Regions from separate parts of the Streptomyces sp. NPDC047525 genome, predicted to be linked through region 2. Evidence: riboswitches for the same ligand, from Rfam matches in the RefSeq annotation. Region 2 holds a riboswitch; each other region holds the start of a gene.

Region 1 (7,774 bases), on a different contig from region 2:
CACACGTGCGGGGACAGTTCACCCGTTCGGCGTACCCGGCATGCGTAGCCGCCCGTGGGGGCATTGGCTGCTCCTGACGGGAGGCTGCTGCGGGGGGCTGCCGACGGAGAGGGGAGCGGGGCGATGACCACTCCGGACGAGCGTGCCCGGCAGGGCAAGGACGCCCGCAAACGTGCCTCCCGCTCCTCGCACGGGGCCTGGATACCCTCCGCCGACCGCGCCGACCCCGTCGCGGTCCTGGAGCGGCAGGGCGCGGGCCGCGTCCAGGAGCTGCTGCCCATCCGGTACTCCCGCATGGCCGCGTCCCCGTTCTCCTTCCTGCGGGGCGCCGCCGCCGTCATGGCGGGGGACCTCGCCGTCCAGTGGAACACCGGGCTCACCGTCCAACTCTGCGGCGACGCCCACCTGTTGAACTTCGGTCTTTACGCATCCCCGGAACGCGCCCTGCTCTTCGACCTCAACGACTTCGACGAGACCTGCCCCGGCCCCTTCGAGTGGGACGTCAAACGCCTGGCCGCGAGCATCGCCGTCGCGTCCCGCGACAACGGCCACCCGGAGAGCGGAGGACGCGAGGCGTGCCTCGCGGCGGTGGCGGCGTACCGCGCGTCGATGAGGCGCCTCGCGGGGCTCGGCGAACTGGCGGTCTGGTACGAACGGACGGACGCAGAGGCCCTGTTGCCCCTCGTCCGCTCCACCCGCCACCGCAAGCGCGTGGCGAGCGCCCTGGACCGGGCCCGCAGGCGCACGAGTCTCCAGGCGCTCGGCAAGCTGACCGAAGAGGTCGAGGAGGCAGGCGGAGGCCGCCGGATCATCCACGACCCGCCGCTCCTCGAACCGGCCGGTGTCACGGAACTCGCGGCCGTGCGCAAGATCTTCGGCGACTACCGCTCCACGCTCTCCGAGGAGCGCCGGCTCCTCCTCGACCGCTACCACTTCGTGGACGCGGCGCGGAAAGTGGTGGGCGTGGGCAGTGTCGGCACCCGCTGCTTCATCGTGCTCCTCGCCGGGCGCGACGCCGACGACCCGCTCTTCCTCCAGATCAAGGAGGCGGTCCGCTCGGTCCTTGAGGAGCACCTTCCGGCGGGCCCGTACGTCCACCCCGGGCACCGCGTGGTCGCGGGCCAGCGCCTCATCCAGGCGGCGAGCGACATCTTCCTCGGGTGGATGACGGGTCCCCAGGGCCGCGCCTTCTACTGGCGTCAGCTGCGCGACATGAAGGGCTCGGCGGACGTCGAGGCCATGTCCGCAGCGGAGCTGCGCTCCTACGCCGGGCTCTGCGGCACCGCCCTGGCCCGCGCCCACGCGCGCTCCGGCGACCGCATCGCCATAGCGGCCTACCTGGGCGCGTCCGACACGTTCGACCGCGCCCTTGCGGACTTCGCGCTGCGGTACGCCGCACAGAACGCCCAGGACCACGCGGCCCTGACCGAGGCCATCGCCTCGGGCCTGGTGAACGCCGCAGGGGCGGAGGACACCGCCGGTGCCTGAGCCGCGCCCGCCGAAGGCCTGAGCCGCTCCCGTGGAAAGATCGCGGCGTGGCGAATCCAGTGACCGTATGCACGCTCGGCGGCACCATCTCAGCCCGGGGCGGCGGCAGTTCACCCCGCCTGACGGGTGCCGAGATCCTCGCCGGAGTGGCGCCCGACGTCACCGTGGACGTGCGCGACGTCCGGCGCCTGCCCAGCTCCTCCCTCACGATCGAGGACATCGCCGCCCTGGCGGAGCTGATCGACGAGGCGACGGCCGCGGGCCACGGCGTGGTCGTGGTCCAGGGCACCGACACCCTGGAGGAGACCGCGTTCCTCCTGGACCTCACCTGCACCGCACGCCCCCGCACCCCGATCGCCGTGACCGGCGCCATGCGCCGCCCCGACCTGCCGGGCGCCGACGGCCCCGCGAACCTCGCCGCGGCGATCGCCGTCGCCGCCGACCCGGCCTGCGCCGGTCTCGGCGTCGTCACCGTCATCGCGGACGAGGTCCACGCCGCACGTCACGTACGCAAGACGCACACCACCTCGACGGCGACGTTCGCGTCCCCCGGCGCGGGCCCCCTCGGCACGGTCACCGAAGGCACGCCCCGCATCCACCTCCGCCCCACGCGCCCCACCGTCCAACGGCCCCTGCGCCTCCGCGCGCCCGTGCGCGTGGCCCTGCTCACCCTCTCCATGGGAGACCGCGGCGAACTCCTCGAAGCCGTGGACCACCGCTTCGACGGACTGGTCGTCGCCGCCTTCGGCGCGGGCCACGTACCGACCTGGCTGGTCGAACCCCTGGCCGCCCAGAGCGCCCGCATCCCCGTGGTCCTCGCCTCGCGCACCGGCGCGGGCCCGATCCTCGGCCACACCTACCGAGGCCCCGGCTCCGAGTACGACCTGCTCGGGCGAGGCCTGATCTCCGCGGGCCCCCTGGACGCCCCCAAGGCCAGGCTCCTCCTGCACGCCCTCCTGGCGGACGGCGCCGACCGCACCAGGACGGCGGACGCCTTCGCCGCGCTGCGGGAGTGACCCCCACCGCCCATGATCGAACCCATGGGCACGAACGACGAGGCCGCCGCGGCGAAGCCGCAACCTCTCACCGAACGCCACGCGTCCTGGATCGAGCTCTTCTTCGACCTCGTCGTCGTCGCCGGTGTCGGCCAGCTCGCCCACCTGCTGCACGAGGACCCCTCCCTCGCCGACGCGGGCCTCTACCTCCTCCTGTACCTGGCCTTCTGGACGGCCTGGGCCTGCTTCACCGTCTACGGAAACGTCGAGGGCGACCGCGTCAGGGCGCCCAGCATGCTCCTGGCGATGTTCGGCCTCGCCGTGATGGTCGCGGCGGTTCCCGGCGTACGCGAGGACGAGCACGTCGCGGCGTTCGTCGTCGCCTACGTCTTCCTGCGCTGGCTCGCGGGCCGCGTCTGGCGGCGCGGGCAGGTCGTCGTGGACTGGCCGCTCGCGCAGTTCGGCGTGGGCGCCCTGCCCTGGCTGATCTCGCTCTGGGTGCAGGCGCCCGCGCGCTACTGGCTGTGGGCGGCGGGCATCGCGCTCGACCTGGTGATCATGCTCTGGGTCGACAGCGACCGCATGCTGCGCGGGGCGCGGGAGAAGTTCGACCAGGCCGTCGCGTACCGGGGCGGCGGCAGGCGGAACGACGCGCGGCGCCACCCGGAAGGCGAGGCACCGGTGATCGCGGCGGCCCCCTCCGAGTCCGGGCATCTGGCCGAGCGCCTGGGCCTGTTCGTCATCATCGTGCTCGGCGAAGGCGTCATCCAGATCACCACGGCGGCCTCCGACACCCCCTGGGACGCGGCGCTCGCCGTCACGGCGACCGGCTCGTTCGCCCTGCTCATCGGAGTGTGGACGCTCTCGCTCCTGTACGGCTTCGCGGGCGTGCCGCATCTGAAACCGGCCAGGCTGCCCGTGCGGTTCGCGATGCTCCTGCAGTGCGTGACGACGGCCGCGATCGCCGCCCTCGCCGCGGGCCTGGGAGCGGCGGCCGAGCACGCCCACGGGCCCGCCCCCGACGGCGTACGCAGGCTGCTCTGCGCGAGCGTCGCGGCGTACTTCGGGATCAGCCTGCTCACCGGGCTCTTCACCGGCGCGGAACGCCCGTGGCTGCTCGGCTGGAGCCTTCCCTGCACGCTCGCGCCCCTGGCCCTGGGCTTCTTCGGCGACGGGATCGGCGTCGGCTGGCTCGTCTGGGCGCTCGCGGCCACGGTGTTCTGGCAGGTGCTCTACGCGCCGGGACCGCCCGGCACGACGCTTCCGCCGGGCGGGCACGGCACCCGGCGGAAGCGGCTCAGACGTACCTGGGACGACTAGACGCCCCGGCCTTCGGGAGGGCTAGCGGATCTCGTCCGGGACCACCGTCAGCCACCGCTTGTCGGCGGTCACCTTCTGGCCGAGCTCCCGCTGCCGGTCGGCGTTCTTCTTCTTCATCCCGTCCAGCTGCTTCATGTAGTCGTCCTTGCGGTTGACCCAGACCCGCGCCCCGCCGTGCTCCACGTCCGCCGAGTGGAACAGCATCGGGCCGTCGCTCGCCGGGGTGTCGCCCGCCACCAGGACGGGCTTCTTCCACTCGTCGATGTACGTGTTGATGGCCGCGGGCTTGCCCTGGAACCAGGTCATCGGCGCCCACAGGTTCGGCGTCAGCTCACGCCCCGCGAGCTTCTTCTCGTCGAAGCGGCCCTCCGCGATCTCCTTGCGGGAGCTGGTCACCGCGCCGGTCTTGCGGTCCTTGAGCTGCAGGCCGACGCCGATGACGTTCTCGGGCTTCACGTCGTAGCCGTACTTGGGGTCGGACAGGACCATCCGCACCAGGTCCTCGCTGGCCGCGCTGACGACGTACACCTCGATGCCGTGCTTCCGCAGCGACTTGTGGAGCTCCTGCATGCCGGTGAAGAACTCGGGGGTCTTGACCTCGGTCTTCGTCAGCTTCCCGTCCTCGTAGTACTCGGCAGGGATGGGCTTGTCGTGGGCCAGGAGCTCGTCGACGTACCCCTTGAGCTCCTTCAGCGTGAAGCCGGAGAAGATCTGCGCGGCCCACGGGTAGCAGACCTGGTCGTCGACCTCGCAGAGCCGGTTGTAGTAGCTGTAGAGGCTCTCCTTGTGCTTCGCCGTGTCCTTGAAGGGGATGATCTTCAGCGACGGGTCCATCGACTTGCGGGTCAGCACCCCCTTCATCTCCAGGAAGGGCAGGAGGGACTCCTCCAGGTCGTTGCGGTAGGTCGTGTTGTCCGCGTCGAAGACGGCGTACGCGCCCTTGTCCTCGTTCTTCGCGATGACCTTGCCCAGCTTCTTCGCGACCGGCTCGGGCCAGTGCGCCAGCTCGGTCGCGATCTTCGCCGAGGACTTCGCGGTCTTCGCGGAGGCGTCCGCCGCCGTGGCGTCCGTGCTGGGCCACAGCGCCGTCCCCGCCAGGACGGCCGCGGTGAGCGCGCCCGCCGTGCCGAGTACGGCCAGCTTGCCCTTTGCCTTTACTGCCATGATTTTGTGCCCCCTGAGAGCGGTCTGCGCCCCGTCCGGAGCGGCGGGTCATCGTATGAGGTCGGGCGGTGGATTCCCATGATCGACATCACCGGACACAGTGGGCATGGGACGCGCGCCCGCGGGTAGTCGCATCGGGCGCCCGTCAGGCGTACGGGCCTGCTCCGGAGCCGTGCCCATCGCATACTGGAAGGCATGGAGACCGTCTCCCGGGAGTTCGTTCGGGCCGCTCCGCGGCTCGACGGCATGGTGGTGTCCGCCGTCGGCTACCGCACGGCGGGGGAGCACCCCGGATTCCACCGCGGCCTGCCGTCCCCGTATCTGACGCTGATCTTCTCGCTGGACGGCCCCGTCGTCACCGGCGAGAGCCCCGAGCAGGCGGGCGGCCCCGACGCGTCCCGCACCGACATCGTCGTCGGCGGCCTGCACCAGTCCCCGGCGTACGTGGTGCGGCCCGAGCACGAGGCGGGCATCCAGCTCGCCGTGCACCCGCTCGCCGCCCGCGCCCTGTTCGGCGTACCGGCGGCGGAACTGGCCGACGCCCTGGTGACGTCCGGCACCGACGTGATGGGGCGCCGCGCCGCCGACGTACGGGAGCTGCTGTGCGAGCAGGGCGGCTGGCAGGAGCGATTCGCCTCCCTGTCCGCCTACTTGAGGCAGCGCGTGGCCGCCGGGGACACCGCCGGATCCGTACGTCCCGAGGTCGCGGAGGCCTGGGCCTGGCTGGCCCGGCACCGGGGCGCGGGCACCCTGCGCGGTCTCTCCCGGCACGTCGCGCTGAGCGAACGCCGCCTCACCACGCTCTTCCGCGCGGAGACGGGCCTGAGCCCCAAGCAGGCGGGACGCCTGATGCGCTTCCAGCGCGCCCGCGGCGCCGTCGCACGCTCCGTGGCGGCGGGCGTCGCTCCCGATCTGGCCCGCGTCGCCGCGGACTGCGGTTACTACGACCACTCCCACCTGGTGCGGGACTTCCGGCAGTACACCGGGGTGAGCCCCAGCGGCTGGCTGGCCGAAGAGTGCCGGAATATCCAAGCCGGGAGCTATGGCGGGGGCGAAGAGTAGGCCCCATGAACACCACCGAGAAGCAGCAGCAGTCCCCGTCCGCCTCCGCCGGGCGTGCCCCCGCCGTCTGGCCCTCCCTCCAGGCTCACGACGCCCCCGCCCTGATCGACTTCCTGGTCGGCACGGTCGGTTTCCTGCGCACCGCCGTCTACGAGGACGGCGACCGCGTGGCCCACGCCGAGCTCGACTGGCCCGAGGGCGGTGCGATCATGCTCGGCTCGTACGACGAGAAGTCCGAGGCCTGGTGCCTGAAGCCGGGCACGTTCGGGGCGTATGTCGTCACCGACCACGTGGACGACCTCTACCAGCGGCTCACCGCCGCCGGGGTCGAGATCATCCGTGAGATCGAGGACCAGCCGTACGGCAGCCGGGAGTTCGCGATCGCCGACCCCGAGGGCAACAAGTGGTCCTTCGGCACCTACCGCGGGGCACCGAGGCCCGACAAGGCGGCCTGACCTCGCGTGACGGCAGATGCCCTGGCCTCGCGCGACGGAAGACGCCCTGGCCCTGCGTGATAGCTTGCGGACGCCAGTCAACCCACACCAGGGCCAGGGAATCCGGTGCGAATCCGGAACTGACGCGCAGCGGTGAGGGGGAACGGGCGGGGCCACGGCCACTGGGCGTCCACGGACGCCTGGGAAGGCGCCCCGCCCGGCCGATCCCCGAGTCCGAAGACCTGCTGGCACCTTCGCCCGCGCACCGAGCGGCGGAGGTGACGAAGCAGGCCAGGCTCCGCGTATGAGCCGTGAGACTCAAGGGATCGTGTGTCCTCCACAGCCCGTCGTGTACGTATGTCCGGCTTTCTCGCCGCAGCCCTGGCCGTCACCCTGAGCGCGTGTGGCTCGTCGGGCGGCTCCTCGGACTCCTCGGACTCCGCGAACTCCTCGGCCGAGAAGGCCGGCGGCTACCCGCTCACCCTCACCTCCTGCGGCAAGAAGGCGGAGATCAAGGCGCCGCCGCAGCGGGCGGTCTCCCTCGACCAGGGCTCCACCGAGATCCTGCTCTCGCTCGGCCTCGCGGACCGCATGGCCGGCACCGGCACCTGGACGGACCCGGTCCTCAAGGGTCTGGAGAAGGACAACTCCAAGGTCGAGCGGCTCGCCGACAGCTACCCCTCCTTCGAGAAGGTCCTCGCCGAGGAACCGGACTTCGTCACCGCCTCCTTCCTGGCGACGGTCAGCAAGGGCGGCGTCGCCGACCGCGCCAAGTTCGCCGAACTCGGCGTACCCGCCTATGTCTCGCCCTCCGACTGCGCGGGCAAGGACAACAGCGGCGACGGCGACGGCCGCCGCGACAAGACGCTGACCATGGACACGGTGTACGGCGAGATCCGGGACCTGGCCGAGGCCTTCGGGGTCGAGAAGCGCGGCGAACGCCTGATCGCGGAGCTCAAGGGCCGGGTGGCGAAGGCCAAGAAGACCATCAAGGTGAGTGAGGCGTCCGACACGACGCTCCTCTACTGGTTCGCCAACTCCGACGCGCCCTACATGGCGGGCTGCTGCGGTGCGCCGGGCATCATCACCCGCGAACTGGGCGTGAAGAACGTCTTCGACGACACCCGCGAGGAGTGGCCCCAGATCAACTGGGAGACGGTGGCGGACCGCGACCCGGACGTCCTGGTCATCGGCGACCTCACGCGCAAGTCGCAAACGGCCGAGAGCGCGAAGAAGAAGATCGAGTTCCTGGAGTCCAACCCGGTCACCAAGAACCTGACCGCCGTGAAGAAGAAGCGGTACGTGCTCCTG
Region 2 (7,774 bases):
CGAGGTCGGACGTGGTGGTGAAGCCGCCGACGTACGCGGCGCGCGAGGCGGCGACGGCCGCCAGCTCGTGCGTACGCCGTGCGCCCATCTCGATCAGCGGGCGCTCACCGGCGGCCGAGGCCATCCGGGACGCGGCGGCCGCGATCGCCGAGTCGTGGTTGAGGATGGAGAGGATCACCGTCTCCAGGAGCACACACTCCGCGAAGGAGCCCTCGACGCGCAGGATCGGCGATCCGGGGAAGTAGACCTCGCCCTCCGGATAGCCCCAGACGTCACCGCTGAAGCGGTACGAGGAGAGCCACTCCAAGGTCGCCTCGTCGACGACACGGCGCTCGCGCAGGAATCCGATGACGTCGGCGTCGAAGCGGAAGTTCTCGACGGCGTCCAGGACCCGGCCGGTTCCGGCCACCACTCCATAGCGGCGCCCCTCGGGCAGTCTGCGCGTGAAGACCTCGAAGACGGAGCGCCGATCGGCGGTGCCGGCCTTCAGCGCGGCCTGCAGCATCGTGAGCTCGTAGTGATCCGTGAAGAGCGCTGTCGACGGAACATCCACCGGCAGCCCAAGGTCCGCTGTGTTCATACGAAGGATGCTACCCCGCATCTCGTCACTCTGACGATTTCGTGAGCCCATTTGTGCGAGGGCCCCCTGCGGGTGGCAGCATGGGACAAGTGAGTACGGCTCCCGCAGAGATCACCCGCCCGGAATCGGACGAAGAGACGTTCGCCGTCCCGGAGCCCGACGTCCCCTGGATCACGCTCGTCCACAACGACCCGGTCAATTTGATGAGTTACGTGACCTATGTGTTCCAGTCCTACTTCGGGTACTCGAAGGAGAAGGCCACGAAGCTGATGATGGACGTGCATCACAAGGGCCGGGCCGTCGTCTCCACCGGCTCCCGCGAGGAGATGGAGCGCGACGTACAGGCCATGCACGGATACGGGCTGTGGGCCACCCTCCAGCAGGACCGGAAGTAGCGACGCATCTGATGCCAGGACAATTCGAAGCCATTCCCGGGGGCGGCGCCGCCGTCGCGCTCGACGAGGTCGAGATCTCGATCATCCGCTCCCTCGCCGTGCAGCTCCTGGAGCTGATCGGGCCGGGCCCGGCCGAGGACGCATCCGACGACCCCCTCGCGGAGCTGTTCGCGGAGGGGCCGAGCGAGCCGCCCACCGACCCGGTTCTCAAGCGGCTGCTTCCTGACGCGTACGGCGGCCCCGGCAGCGAGAAGGCCGACGAGGACGAACTGCGCGCGTACTCATCGGAGTTCAGGCGCTTCACCGAGAACGACCTGCGGGCCAAGAAACGTGACGACGCCCTGGTGGTGATCCGCTGCCTCGACGCCCTGACGTCGAAGGGCGAGGGCGGCGCCGTGCTGAAGCTGTCGGCCGACGAGTCGCGGCACTGGCTCGGCGCGCTCAACGACCTGCGCCTGGCGATCGGCGCGCGCCTCGAGGTGACCGACGAGGACGACACGGACGTGCTCTTCCAGCTGCCGGACTCGGACCCCCGCAAGCCGATGGTGATGGCCTACCTCTGGCTGGGCGGTCTGCAGGAGACGCTGGTCGGCACGCTCATCGGTTAGAAGTCACACCCGGGCCGCGCAAAGTCGTTGTATGTAGCAGCGGTTACCTTCCGTTCGCTCATCGGACGCTCAAATCCGGATAACGATCGTGTTACTCGGCTGCCCGTCTTTGATGCGGCGAGGGAATTTTGTCCGGTTCTTCTCGTGGCATGGGCCACACGCGGCTCGGCCGATCACTGTTGCGGCCGTGATAAATCTTCACGACCACTCGGTGACGCCACCCATGTCACCGGTGGCGCTCGGGCCGGCAGACCGCCGGTAGCACTCCATCCATATCCGGGGGGATCAGGACCTGATCCGTGGCCATTACGCAGACTGCGGGCACGGATCTAGCGTGGAGAAAGGCGTCACCATGACCTCAGTGCAGGTCGAAGAGCACCACGACGGCAATGAGGCCGACGGAGCGGGCGGTTCGTCCGGTTCGTCAGGCGAGGGTTATCAGCGCGGGCTCGGTGCCCGGCAGATCCAGATGATCGCGATCGGCGGTGCCATCGGCACCGGCCTGTTCCTCGGTGCGGGCAAGGCCATTCACAAGGCCGGCCCGAGCCTCATCCTGGCGTACGCCATCGCCGGCCTCGTCATCTTCTTCATCATGCGGGCCCTGGGCGAGCTGCTCATGTACCGCGCCGTGTCGGGCTCCTTCTCGGAGTACGCACGTGAATTCATCGGCCCGTTCTTCGGGTACGTGACCGGCTGGACGTACTGGCTCTTCTGGGTCGTCACCGGCATCACGGAAGTCACGGCGGCGGCCCAGTACATGCAGTACTGGACGCACGACTCCATTCCACAATGGGCCTACGCGCTGATCTTCACGGTCATCCTGTACGGCGCCAACCTGATCTCCGTGAAGCTCTTCGGCGAGCTCGAGTTCTGGTTCTCGATGGTCAAGGTCACCGCGATCATCGGCATGATCCTGATCTGCCTCGGCATCCTCACCATCGGCTTCTCCGACGCCGGTGACACCGCTTCCGTGACCCACCTGTGGGACCAGGGCGGCTTCTTCCCGAACGGCATCGGCTCCACGCTGATGACGCTGCAGATCGTGATGTTCGCCTTCCTGGCCGTCGAGCTCGTCGGCGTCACCGCGGGCGAGTCCAAGGACCCGAAGACCGTCCTGCCCAAGGCCATCAACACCGTGCCGTGGCGCATCGCCGTCTTCTACGTCGGCGCGCTCATCATGATCCTCTCGGTCGTGCCGTGGACGGAGTTCGTGCCGGGCGTCTCGCCGTTCGTCGCCGCCTTCGACAAGATGGGCCTCGGCGTCGGCGCCGCGATCGTCAACTTCGTCGTCCTGACGGCCGCGCTCTCCTCCTGCAACTCCGGCATGTACTCCACCGGCCGCATGCTGCGCGACCTGGCGCTCAACGGCCAGGGCCCAAAGTTCTTCACCAAGCTCACGAGGAACGGCCTGCCGCTGGTCGGCACCACCTTCTCCGCAGCACTGATGCTGGTCGGCGTGTGGATCAACTACCAGTGGCCGGGCGAGGCGTTCAACTACGTCGTCTCCTTCGCGACCATCTCCGGCATGTGGGCCTGGATCATGATCCTGGTCTGCCAGATCAAGTACCGCCGCAAGGCCGACCGCGGCGAGCTGCCGCAGTCCACCTTCCGGGCGCCGGGAGCCCCGTACACGAGCTGGTTCGCCCTCGCCTTCATCGCGATGGTCATCGTGATGATGGGCGTCGACAAGGACGCGCGGATCTCGCTCTACGCGGCTCCTGTCTGGGCCCTGATCCTCGGCGTCGGCTACCTGGTCATGCAGAAGCGCGGCAACGCGCAGCCGTCGGGCGGCGGCGAGGCCGAGCCGCAGGACGCGGTGAAGTAGTGCCGTAACGCCTGATCCCAGCATGTGGGCCGGTCCGTACCACTCTTCGGTACGGGTCGGCCCTTCTGCTTATCCTGGCTGCCATGCTGACCCTCACCCAGGCCCTCCACGACCAGATCGTCGCGCACGCGCGCCAGGACCACCCCGACGAGGCCTGCGGTGTGGTCGCGGGCCCGGAGGGCACCGGCCGCCCGGAGCGCTTCATCCCGATGCTGAACGCGGCCCGCTCGCCCACGTTCTACGAGTTCGACTCGGGCGACCTCCTCAAGCTCTACCGCGAGATGGACGACCGCGACGAGGAGCCGGTGATCGTCTACCACTCGCACACGGCGACCGAGGCGTACCCCTCGCGCACGGACATCACGTACGCGAACGAGCCGGGCGCCCACTACGTCCTGGTCTCCACGGCCGACACCGACGGCGCGGGCGAGTTCCAGTTCCGCTCCTTCCGGATCGTCGACGGCGAGGTCACCGAGGAAGAGGTCGAGATCGTCCAGGCATACTGAGCTTCACCTTGAGGCGGCAGGACCCAGGAAGCCGGTGCGAATCCGGCACGGTCCCGCCACTGTGACCCCACCCTCCGCGGGTGGGGCAGTCAGGAACTGACCTGCCGCCTTCTTCTCCCACGACGCAGGGGACGCGGAATCCCCTGGAGGAGGCGCTCAGCCATGCCCCGCCCCATTCGCGCACACATACGCGTGCTCATCGCCGCGGCCCTGCTGGCCCCGCTGGCAGCGTGTTCGTCCACCTCTTCCTCCTCCGGCGGCTCGGAGGCGAAGCCGGGGTCCAAGACACAGGGCTTCCCGTACACGGTCACGAACTGCGGCGTGAAGACGACGTACGAAGCACCCCCGAAGCGCGCCGTGACGATGAACCAGCACGCGACGGAAGTGATGCTGGAGCTCGGCCTGAAGGACCACCTCGCGGGGACGGCGTACCTGGACGACAAGGTCCTGCCGAAGTACGCGAAGGCGTACGCGGACACCCCCGTCCTCGCCAAGGAGTACCCCTCCTACGAGAAGCTCCTTGCCGCCAACCCCGACTACGTCTACGGCGGCTACGCGAGCGCCTTCCTGGCGGGCGAGGGCCGCAGCCGCGGGGCCCTGGCGAAGTCCGGCATCGAGAGCCGCCTCAACGTCGAGGGCTGCGCGAAGCGGGCGGTCTCGATGGACGACGTCTACAAGGAGGTCCGCGAGGTCGGCAGCACGTTCGGTGTGCGGCCGCGGGCGGACAAGTGGGTGGCCGCGGCGAAGGGCGAACTGTCCGCCACCGCGAAGAAGCTGAAGTCCAGGAAGCCCCTCCCGGTCTTCGTCTACGACAGCGGCGACAAGACCGCGTTCACGGCGGGCGGCCGTGGCATCGGCAACGACATCATCGAGCGGGCGGGCGGCCGCAACGTCTTCGCCGACCTGGACAAGTCCTTCGGCGACGCGTCCTGGGAGTCGGTGGTCGACCGCAAGCCCGAGGTGATCGTGATCCTCGACTACGGCGGCACGACGGTCGCCCAGAAGAAGAAGCGCCTCCTCGACGACCCGGTCCTCGCGGACGTCCCCGCCATCAAGCACAAGCGCTTCGCGGTGCTTCCGCTGTCGGACGCGGTGGTGGGGGTGCGGGCACCGGCGGCGGTGAGCAAGCTGGCGGACCAGCTGTGAAGGGGCAGGGGGTTCAGCCCGTCCGGCGTTTGAGGACGAACTCGGCGGAGCCGGTGATCGACGGCCACCGGTCGAGGGGCAGGGGAAGACTCCGTTACGGCACCGTCGTCGCCGGGCTGCTGGTGGCCCTCGCGGCGGCGGTCGTTGCGGGCCTGGCCCTGGGGTCGGTCCGCATCCCCACGGCTGACGTCCTGGAGATCCTGACGGGAGGGGCACAGCCTTCCCCGTTCCGCACGATCGTCCTTGACGTCCGCCTGCCCCGGGTCCTGCTCGGCGCAGCCGTAGGCGCGGGGCTCGCCGTCATCGGCACCGTCCTCCAGGCCCTGGTGAGGAACCCGCTGGCCGACCCGTTCCTCCTCGGCGTCTCCTCCGGAGCGTCCGCGGGAGCCGTCGCCGTCATCGTCCTCGGCAGCGCCTTCGGCATCGGCGCGGGCGTGTCCGTCACCGTCACCATCCCGGCCGCGGCCTTCGTCGGCGCGCTGCTCTCCCTGCTCGTCGTCTACACCCTGGCCAGGTCCGGCGGGGGAGGGTTCGCCACCGGCCGCCTGATCCTGGCCGGAGTGGCCGTCTCGTACATCCTCTCCGCCCTGACCAGCCTGATCCTGATCATGGCCGACAGCGCGGACCACCTGAAGGAAGTCCTGTACTGGACGCTCGGCGGCCTCGGCAGCGCCCGCTGGGACATGCTCGCCCTGCCGGGCGCCGCCCTGATCGCGGGCACGGCGCTGCTCGTCGTCCTGGCCCGCCCCCTCGACCTGCTCCTGGTCGGCGAGGAGGGCGCCACCGTCCTCGGTCTGGACACGGCCCGCTTCCGCGCCGCCGTCTTCGTCCTCGCCTCGCTCCTGACCGGCGTACTCGTCGCGTACAGCGGAGCCATCGGCTTCGTCGGCCTGATGGTGCCGCACGCGGCCCGGATGCTGGTCGGCGCCGCGCACCGGGCGCTCCTGCCAGTGGTGGCCCTGATGGGCGCGGTGTTCCTGGTGACCGCCGACCTCGCCGCGCGCACGGTGGCTGCGCCGCAGGACATCCCGGTCGGCGTCCTGACGGCGCTGACGGGCGGCCCGTTCTTCCTGTGGATGCTGCGAAGGAACCGTACGGAGGCCACCGCATGAGCGACCCGGCCCTCCTGCGCACCGAATCCCTCTCCTACCGCACAGGTGAGAAGACCCTCGTCGACGACGTCACCCTGCACGCCGACCGAGGCGAGACCGTCGGCCTCGTCGGCCCCAACGGCAGCGGCAAGACCACCCTCCTGCGCTGCGTCTACGGCACTCTCGCGCCCACCGGCGGCCGCGTGCTCCTGGACGGCGACGACCTCGCGGCCCGCTCGGCCAAGGACCGCGCACGGCGCATCGCCACCGTCCCGCAGGACGGGCACACCGGCTTCGAGCTCACCGTCCGGCAGATCGTCGCCATGGGCCGCTCCCCGCACAAGCGCTTCTGGGAGGCGGACACCGCGCGGGACGCCGTCCTGGTCGACGGGGCCCTCGAGCGGGTCGGCGCGGCGGACCTCGCCCACCGCACCTTCGCCGGGCTCTCCGGCGGCGAGCGCCAGCGCGCGCTCGTGGCGAGGGCGCTGGTGCAGCAGCCCGGGGTCCTCGTCCTCGACGAACCGACCAACCACCTGGACATCCGCTACCAGCTGGAGATCCTCTCCCTGGTCCGCGACCTCGGCACGACGAATCTCCTGGCCCTGCACGACCTCAATCTGGCGGCCTACTACTGCGACCGTCTGTACGTGCTCGACGCCGGCCGCCTGGTCGCGTCGGGACCGCCGAAGGAGGTCCTGACCAGCGAGCTCCTCGCCGATGTGTATGGAGTCACAGCGGAGGTCGCGGTGCACCCGGCCACGGGCGCCCCGACGGTCACCTACCTGCCCACAGCGGGGCCACGCCTCCCGTCATCCACGTGATGGACGCATTCCATCCACCATGTGAGATCACATTCCAGAACCCGGACCGGGAATCGATACGATGACCGCATGGTTCCCCACGACGTGAGCGACAAGATGCCGGGCATGCTGCTCGTTGCGCGTCTGCACGTCGATTTGTGCAGGCTCTCCAGCGCGATCTGTTCGCGCTGACAGCCGCCGCCGTACGGCCGTGAGCCGCGGCGCCACCTGCGCGTAACGCCTCTGCCTACGCACTCGAACTGACGCACCCGCACGACCGGGCCGCCGCGCGCCCACCCACGTGACTTCTCCCGACAGGAGCCCCCAGCCATGGCCATCGAGGTCCGCATCCCGACCATCCTCCGCACCTACACCGACGGCGCCAAGGCCGTCGAGGGCAGCGGGGACACCCTCGCCGAGCTCTTCACCGACCTCGACTCGCGGCACGCGGGCATCGCCGAGCGCATCGTGGACGGCGACAAGCTGCGCCGCTTCGTGAACGTGTACCTGAACGACGAGGACGTCCGCTTCCTGGACGGCATCACCACCAAGCTCACGGACGGCGACAACGTCACGATCCTCCCGGCCGTGGCCGGCGGCATGGTCTGATCGCGGATGCCTCGCTACGACTCCCCGCTGGCGGCCGTGGGCAACACGCCCCTCGTCCGCCTGCCGCGCCTCTCGCCCTCCGACGACGTCCGCATCTGGGCGAAGCTGGAGGACCGTAACCCGACCGGTTCCATCAAGGACCGCCCGGCGCTGCACATGGTCGAACAGGCGGAGAAGGACGGGCGGTTGACGCCCGGCTGCACGATCCTGGAGC
Region 3 (7,774 bases), on a different contig from region 2:
CCCAGTTCACTTTCCGTTCACCCTGGTTGCCTACGTTCCACTTGCCACTGACGTCCAACAGAAGCCTGGGTAAATGGAACACATCACGCTTCTCCTCGGGATCGTGATCGTTACCGCTCTCGTGTTCGACTTCACGAACGGTTTCCACGACACGGCCAACGCGATGGCGACCACCATCTCGACTGGCGCTCTCAAGCCCAAGACGGCGGTGGCCATGTCCGCCGTGCTGAATCTCGTCGGCGCCTTCCTGTCTGTCGAGGTCGCCAAGACGATCTCCGGCGGGATCGTCAACGAGGACGGACTGAAGACAGAGGTGATATTCGCGGCCCTGGTCGGCGCGATCCTCTGGAATCTCCTGACCTGGCTGGTGGGCCTGCCCTCCAGTTCCTCCCACGCACTCTTCGGTGGCCTCATCGGCGCCGCGGTCATGTCGATGGGCTGGTCGTCGATCAACGGCGGCACCGTCGTCACCAAGATCCTGATCCCCGCGATCGCCGCGCCCCTCGTGGCCGGCATCGCCGCGACGCTGGCCACGCGCCTGACGTACCGCATCGGGCGCAACACCGACACCAAGGCGACCGCCAAGGGCTACCGCACCGGTCAGATCGCCTCCGCGGGCCTCGTCTCACTCGCGCACGGCACGAACGACGCGCAGAAGACCATGGGCATCATCACGCTGGCCCTGATCACCGGCGGCGTCCTGAACCCGGGCGCCAACCCCCCGATGTGGGTCATCGTCTCGGCCGGTGTCGCCATCGCGCTCGGCACCTACCTCGGCGGCTGGCGCATCATCCGCACCATGGGCAAGGGCCTCACGGACCTCGCGCCGCAGCAGGGCTTCGCCGCCCAGACCAGCGCCGCGACCGCGATCCTCGCCTCCTCGCACATCGGCTTCTCGCTCTCCACCACCCAGGTCTGCTCGGGCGCCGTGATGGGCGCGGGCCTCGGCCGCAAGGGCGGTGTGGTCCGCTGGTCCACGGCGACCCGCATGTTCATCGCCTGGGGCCTGACGCTCCCGGCCGCCGGCCTGGTCGGCGCGGGCGCGGAGTTCCTCACCAAGCAGGGCCCCTGGGGCGTCGCGGCGACCGCCGCGCTCCTCATCGGCGGCTCCGCCGTCATCTGGGTGCTGTCCCGGCGCAACGCCGTCGACCACACGAACGTGGCCGACGACGAGATCCGCGGCTCCTCGGAAGCCGAGCCCGCCGGTGTCGTGACCACCGCGATGGCCGCCGTCACCCCGCCGCCCACCGGTTCGGCCGTGACGACCTCGGACGTCGACCTCGTCAAGGCCACCATCCCGGCCCCGACCGGCACCGTGGCGGACCCCGCCCGGCCCGCCACGGTGTAAGGACAACTGACCATGAACATCGACTGGGCAGCTCTCGGCTCCGTATTCGGAGTCAGCCTCGGCGTGACGGTGGCCCTGGTGGGCCTCTTCACCCTCGGCATCGTCGGCCTCTCCAAGCGCGAGGCGGCGGCGACATCCGGCGCCACCTCCTCCGCCTCCGCCGGCGGCCCTCCCGTGGCGGCACGCACGGGCGCGTACGTGTGCTTCGCGCTCTGCGCGGCGGCTGTGGCGTACGGGATCTACCTGATCGTCGCCTGAGCCTGACGACGACTCCGGCCTTCGCAAGAGCCGGGTGGGACGCACCTCACGGGTGCACCCCACCCGGCTTTTTCGTGTCCGCGAACCCCGCCTTTCACACGAACGAGCGCATGCGATGCGGCGAAGTGACATATGGCATACTGCTACTAAGCTGTCTGCTAGCGTCGGCTGCACATACGGCTCTCTGCCCTATGTCATTGAATCAGCAGCCATCACGACAGCGAGGAGCCACCATGCCGAGGGATGTCGACCCGAGCCTGAATCGCCGCAGGCTTCGCATCGCGCTCCGCAAGGCCCGCGAGGCCACGGAGCAGTCACAGGGCCAAGCCGCCCAAGCCCTCGACTGGTCACTGTCCAAGATCATGAGGATCGAGCAGGGCACGGTCAGCCTCTCCGTGACCGATCTGCGCGCTCTCCTCCAGCAGTACGGCGTGACGGACCAGGAACTCGGCGCAGAGCTCGAAGCAGCCGCCCGCGGTTCCAAGGGGCCGAGCTGGTGGTCCGCGTACCACGACGTCATCGGGCCGCAGTTCAGTCAGTACCTGGGCTATGAGAGCGCCGCCGCGTCCATTCGCACGTACAACCCGATCATCGTGCCCGGCTTTCTGCAGACGGACGAGTACACGATGGCGCTCCTCGCCCCGCGTGTCGACGAGAAGAAGGCGCGGCGGATCGTGGAGCTGCGGACCGTGCGCCAGGAGCGTGCCCTGGAGGGCGAGAACCCTCCGTGGACGTTCTTCATCGTCGACGAGGCCGCACTGCACCGCCAGGTCGGCGGACCACGCGTACAGCGCGCCCAACTGCAGCGCCTCATCGACGTCTCGGCCCGCCCGAAGGTGTCCCTCCAGGTGCTGCCGTTCACGGCCGGCGCCCACTACTCCACCCTGAGCAGCTTCATCCTGCTCGGCTTCCTGGACGACGAGGACCTGCTCTACCTGGAAGCACAGGGGAACCAGTCGATCCGTGACGACCACGAGCTGATCGTGCGTCACCAGGAGTGCTTCGAGTCTCTCCGCGAGACCGCGTACACCGGGGAGAAGGCCCTTGACCTGATCAACCGGGTCAGGGACGGCATTGACAGCAGCTGACCTCTCGGACCCAAGGAGTCCCTGAGGAGCGAGGAGGCCTCAATATGCCAGCCGCGTTGCGAGAGTGGTGGCAAGGGGTCCTCGCGGCCATCAGATGGGCGCCATGGCGAAGCGGTGGTTCAGGTGGTGCGCAAGGCGCGGATGGGGCTTCGGCCGGCTCGGCGTCCGACGCCGCCGGCGGCGCCTCTGCCGGACAGACACCGGCCGAAGGCCCCACCTACAACCAGCTCGTCCGCGAAGCGATGGCCAACCAGGGCCGCACGGACCGGATGGACACGCTGGACCGCCACCGCACGGACGACAGCCTCCGGATGTTCACGACCAGGATCGTCTACTGCACCGGCTGCATACTCGTTCTGGTGCTGACGCTCACCGGAGTGCTCGTCGTCCTGGGCGCCGTCGGCATGACGGGCTTCTGGACGGTCGGCTCGGTGATCGCCGTCTTCTCGGCCCCCGTGATCGCGCTGAGCCGCCAGCTCACCCAGTTGATCTCGCAGACAGGGGCGACGCCCACACTCAGCGACGACCGCCGTGCTGTGGTTCCCGCTCAGCGGCCCGAGCCCAGGGCCGAGGCCGATGATCCTGCCTGAACTCGGCCAAGCCCCACCAGAGCCCGATGGACACGGCGGCCGCCATGGCCGCGAAGGCCCAGACGGCGAGACGGGCGGCCGTGCCCTCGACCAGCAGCGAAGCCGCCGCGCCGACCAGGGTGGCGGCCGCGCCGAGCAGCACACACCCCGCCACCACCACGACAACCCCTGATGCCTTCCGCTTCCCCCCGTGCACACCGTTCACCAGGTGCCGCACTTCGGCGAGATGATGCTCAGTCATCCTGTTCCCCCTCTTTCTCCCCCGGCACCGACGAAAGCGTTCAGGAACGCCTGCCAGCGCTTGTCGGAGAAGACGACACGTGGCCCCGACGGGTTCTGCGAATCACGGACGATCACCGCATTCCGTATGAAGGCGACTTCGACGCAATCTCCGTCGGCCCCGCTGTAGCTGCTCCTGCGCCAGAAGCACCCGCACGGACTTTCCTTGGCCACGCCGACCTCCCCCTGCCCGAGAGCCGGCGCCGCTCGACGCGCGTCCATGTCGGCGTGCTCCGCCCACGCCGATGCACGATAGCGCCGTGATCTCGGAGGGCCGAGAGGTCCGCCGAGAACCACCACACCACGTAACGACCCGGACCGAATCACTCGTGGACCGCTCTCCGGTTGTCGCGTTCCAGTCTAGGAAAGTTCAATTTCCAGGCCTAGGGAAAAACCGGCCCCATGTGTGCCTCGGCACACTCTCCCGTCCCAGGTCAACGGCAAGTTGACGGGCGTTCGCGGGCGTGGTGGACTGCCGGAGCCATTACGGCGGCAGGAGAGGAAGCCGGTGCGAATCCGGCGCGGTCCCGCCACTGTCATCGAGGAGCGGACTCCTCGGAAGCCAGGAACTCTCCCCGCCGGTCACGTCGAACCAGGGCGCGGACACCCTGAGTGAGGACATATCGCCATGCGCGGCCGCCCGTTGCCGGTTCCTGTGCCCCTGTCTGTTCCCCTCCACGTACCGGCCGGCTGAACCCGTGCGTGCCGATCGCGACTTCGCGTACGGCGCCGCCGCCGGCCTCCTCGGTGATCTGTTCCTCGGCGATCCTCGTCGCGGGCACCCGGTCGCCGCGTTCGGGCGGGCCGCCGGCGCCGTCGAGCGTGTGCTGTGGCGTGACCACCGCGGGTGGGGCGCCCTGCACGCCGTGGTGTGTGCCGGGGGCGCGGCCGGTGCCGCCGCCCTGGTCTCTTCTCTCGTACGTGACTCCCGCGCCGCGTCCGTCGCGCTGACCGCGGCCACCACCTGGGCCGTGGTCGGCGGCACCTCCCTCGGCCGTGAGGCGCGGGCCATCGGCGGGGCGCTCGCCGCCGGGGACGTCGAGGTGGCGCGGGAACGGCTGCCGCATCTGTGCGGGCGCGATCCGCAGGCGCTGGATGCCGACGGCATCGCGCGTGCCGTGGTCGAGTCCGTCGCCGAGAACACGTCCGACGCGGTGGTGGGGGCCCTGGTGTGGGGGGCTCTGGGCGGGGTCCCCGGGCTTGTCGGCTTCCGGGCCGTGAACACGCTGGACGCCATGGTCGGGCACAAGTCCGCGAAGTACCGGCGCTACGGGTGGGCCTCCGCCCGCCTGGACGACGTACTGGGATGGCCGGGCGCCCGGCTCACCGCCGTGCTCGCGGCCGCGGCGGGGGACTCGCCGCGCGGTGCGCTGCGGGCCTGGCGTGACGACGCCGCCAAGCACCCGAGCCCCAACGCGGGGCCCGTCGAGGCCGCCTTCGCCGGGGCGTTGGGCGTACGGCTCGGGGGGACTCTCTCGTACGCGGGGCGTGTCGAGCACCGGCCCGTCCTGAACGGGGAAGGGCGGGGCGTCGAAGTCGCCGACATCGAGCGGGCCGTGAAGCTGTCGCGGCGGGTGGGGCTGCTGACCCTGGGGGTCGCCGCGGCCGTGAGCACGATACGGAAAGGCAGGGCCTCATGAGTGGTGGACTGCTCGTCGCAGGGACCACGTCCGACGCGGGGAAGAGCGTCGTCACCGCCGGGATCTGCCGGTGGCTGGCCCGCAAGGGGGTCTCCGTCGCGCCCTTCAAGGCACAGAACATGTCCCTCAACTCCTTCGTCACGCGCGAAGGTGCCGAGATCGGGCGCGCCCAGGCCATGCAGGCGCAGGCCGCCCGCGTCGAGCCGAGCGCGCTGATGAATCCCGTGCTGCTCAAGCCGGGCAGCGACCGCAGCAGCCAGGTCGTCCTGATGGGCAAGCCCGTGGGCGAGATGACCGCGCGGGGCTACCACGGTGGGCGGCAGGAAGCACTGCTCTCCACCGTCGTGGGATGCCTGGAGGAACTTCGGGGCAGCTATGACGCCGTGATCTGCGAAGGCGCGGGCAGTCCCGCCGAGATCAATCTGCGGCGTACGGACATCGTGAACATGGGGATCGCGCGGGCCGCCCGCTTCCCCGTCCTCGTCGTCGGCGACATCGACCGCGGTGGCGTCTTCGCCTCCTTCTTCGGGACGACAGCGCTGCTCGGCGCCGAAGACCAGGAGCTGGTCGCCGGGTATCTCGTCAACAAGTTCCGGGGCGACGTCTCGCTGCTCGAACCCGGGCTCGACATGCTGCTGGGGCTCACCGGGCGGCGTACGTTCGGTGTGCTGCCGTTCCAGCACGGCCTCGGCATCGACGAGGAGGACGGCCTGCGGGTGTCCCTGCGGGGTGCCGTCAGGGAGTCCGTCGTCGCTCCCCCGGTCGGTGAGGACGTGCTGCGGGTCGCCGTCTGTGCCGTGCCGCTGATGTCGAACTTCACGGACGTGGACGCGCTGGCCGCCGAACCCGGCGTCGTCGTGCGGTTCGTGGACCGGGCCGACGAGCTCGTCGACGCCGATCTGGTGGTCGTGCCGGGGACGCGCGGGACGGTGCGCGCCCTTCAGTGGCTGCGCGAGCGCGGCCTCGCGGACGCCATCGCGCGGCGCGCCGCCGAGGGGCGTCCCGTGCTCGGGATCTGCGGTGGCTTCCAGGTGCTCGGCGAGCACATCGAGGACGACGTCGAGTCGCGGGCCGGAGCCGTCGACGGGCTCGGACTGCTGCCCGTGCGCGTGCGCTTCGAGCGCGAGAAGACCCTCGCGCGCCCGGTCGGCGAGGCCCTCGGAGAACCCGTCGAGGGGTACGAGATCCATCACGGCGTCGCCCAAGTCCTGGGCGGAGAGCCCTTCTTGGACGGCTGCCGCGTCGGCGAGGTGTGGGGCACGCACTGGCACGGCTCCCTGGAGTCCGACGCGTTCCGGCGCCGCTTCCTCACCGAGGTCGCCCGCGCCGCGGGGCGCCGCTTCGTGCCCGCGCCCGACACCAGCTTCGGCGCGCTGCGCGAGGAGCAGCTCGACCTGCTCGGTGACCTGATCGAGGAACACGCGGACACGGACGCCCTGTTCCGTCTGATCGAGACCGGCGCCCCGCCCGGCCTCCCCTTCATCCCACCGGGGGCGCCCTCATGACCCTCCTGCCGCTGTCCCCTGCCCCGCCCCGCACCACGTAATGGAGGCCTTGTGAGTACCCCCTATCCGTTCACCGCTCTCGTCGGGCAGGACGACCTGCGGCTCGCCCTGCTGCTCAACGCCGTCTCGCCCGCCGTCGGCGGCGTGCTCGTGCGCGGGGAGAAGGGGACCGCCAAGTCCACCGCCGTGCGGGCCCTTTCCGCCCTCCTTCCGCAGGTGCCCGTCGTCGCCGGATGCCGCTTCTCCTGCGATCCGGCCGCCCCCGACCCGGCCTGCCCCGACGGGCCGCACGACGCCGGCGGGGCCGCCGTGCGCGACGCGCGGATGGTCGAGCTGCCCGTCGGCGCGTCCGAGGACCGTCTCGTCGGTGCGCTCGACATCGAGCGGGCGCTGTCCGAGGGCGTGAAGGCCTTCGAGCCCGGCCTGCTCGCCGACGCCCACCGCGGCATCCTCTACGTCGACGAAGTCAACCTGCTGCACGACCACTTGGTCGACCTGCTGCTCGACGCCGCCGCCATGGGTGCCTCGTACGTGGAGCGTGAGGGCGTGTCCGTGCGGCATGCCGCCCGGTTCCTGCTCGTGGGCACCATGAACCCCGAAGAGGGCGAACTGCGCCCGCAGTTGCTCGACCGGTTCGGGCTCACCGTCGAGGTCGCCGCGTCCCGCGAGACCGATCAGCGGGTCGAGGTCGTACGACGGCGGCTCGCGTACGACGACGACGCCGAAGGCTTCGCCGCGCGGTGGCACGACGACGAGTCCGCGCTGCGGGAGCGGATCGTCGCGGCGCGCGCGCTGCTCCCCCAAGTACGGCTCGGCGACGGGGCGTTGCGGCAGATCGCCGCCACCTGTGCGGCCTTCGAGGTCGACGGGATGCGCGCGGACATCGTGATGGCGCGTACCGCGACGGCGCTTGCCGCCTGGGCGGGACGCAGCGACGTGCTCGCCGAGGATGTGCGGCAGGCCGCCCTCCTCGCCCTTCCGCACCGGCGTCGGCGCAACCCCTTCGACGCTCCGGGGCTCGACGAGGACAAGCTCGACGACACGCTGGAGCAGGCCGGTGACGGCA

What was found. Region 2 has a riboswitch for cobalamin ahead of ABZ833_RS17440 (ABC transporter substrate-binding protein). Riboswitches for the same ligand answer to the same signal wherever they lie in the genome.
Region 1: linked by a shared signal. The riboswitch ahead of ABZ833_RS14285 (ABC transporter substrate-binding protein) and the one ahead of ABZ833_RS17440 (ABC transporter substrate-binding protein) in region 2 are both predicted to bind cobalamin.
Region 3: linked by a shared signal. The riboswitch ahead of ABZ833_RS40950 (cobalamin biosynthesis protein) and the one ahead of ABZ833_RS17440 (ABC transporter substrate-binding protein) in region 2 are both predicted to bind cobalamin.

What each region holds. Positions count from the first base shown of each region.
Region 1 covers NZ_JBEYTL010000004.1:413,136-420,909, reverse strand. The annotation lists gene ABZ833_RS14315 (DUF2252 domain-containing protein) at 124-1,488, shown strand; gene ABZ833_RS14310 (asparaginase) at 1,536-2,504, shown strand; gene ABZ833_RS14305 (low temperature requirement protein A) at 2,529-3,803, shown strand; gene ABZ833_RS14300 (haloacid dehalogenase-like hydrolase) at 3,825-4,967, opposite strand; gene ABZ833_RS14295 (helix-turn-helix domain-containing protein) at 5,163-6,029, shown strand; gene ABZ833_RS14290 (VOC family protein) at 6,035-6,484, shown strand; cobalamin riboswitch at 6,542-6,728, shown strand; gene ABZ833_RS14285 (ABC transporter substrate-binding protein) at 6,821-7,774, shown strand, end outside.
Region 2 covers NZ_JBEYTL010000005.1:432,301-440,074, reverse strand. The annotation lists gene ABZ833_RS17465 (nicotinate phosphoribosyltransferase) at 1-580, opposite strand, end outside; gene clpS (ATP-dependent Clp protease adapter ClpS) at 661-975, shown strand; gene ABZ833_RS17455 (DUF2017 domain-containing protein) at 987-1,583, shown strand; gene ABZ833_RS17450 (amino acid permease) at 1,936-3,408, shown strand; gene ABZ833_RS17445 (M67 family metallopeptidase) at 3,492-3,914, shown strand; cobalamin riboswitch at 3,887-4,034, shown strand; gene ABZ833_RS17440 (ABC transporter substrate-binding protein) at 4,077-5,060, shown strand; gene ABZ833_RS17435 (iron ABC transporter permease) at 5,177-6,172, shown strand; gene ABZ833_RS17430 (ABC transporter ATP-binding protein) at 6,169-6,972, shown strand; gene ABZ833_RS17425 (putative leader peptide) at 7,042-7,143, shown strand; gene ABZ833_RS17420 (MoaD/ThiS family protein) at 7,282-7,560, shown strand; gene ABZ833_RS17415 (cysteine synthase) at 7,567-7,774, shown strand, end outside.
Region 3 covers NZ_JBEYTL010000024.1:41,754-49,527, forward strand. The annotation lists gene ABZ833_RS40920 (inorganic phosphate transporter) at 74-1,348, shown strand; gene ABZ833_RS40925 (hypothetical protein) at 1,361-1,606, shown strand; gene ABZ833_RS40930 (helix-turn-helix transcriptional regulator) at 1,840-2,694, shown strand; gene ABZ833_RS40935 (hypothetical protein) at 2,739-3,284, shown strand; gene ABZ833_RS40940 (hypothetical protein) at 3,271-3,456, shown strand; gene ABZ833_RS40945 (DUF397 domain-containing protein) at 3,522-3,785, opposite strand; cobalamin riboswitch at 4,023-4,157, shown strand; gene ABZ833_RS40950 (cobalamin biosynthesis protein) at 4,262-5,203, shown strand; gene ABZ833_RS40955 (cobyric acid synthase) at 5,200-6,708, shown strand; gene ABZ833_RS40960 (putative cobaltochelatase) at 6,760-7,774, shown strand, end outside.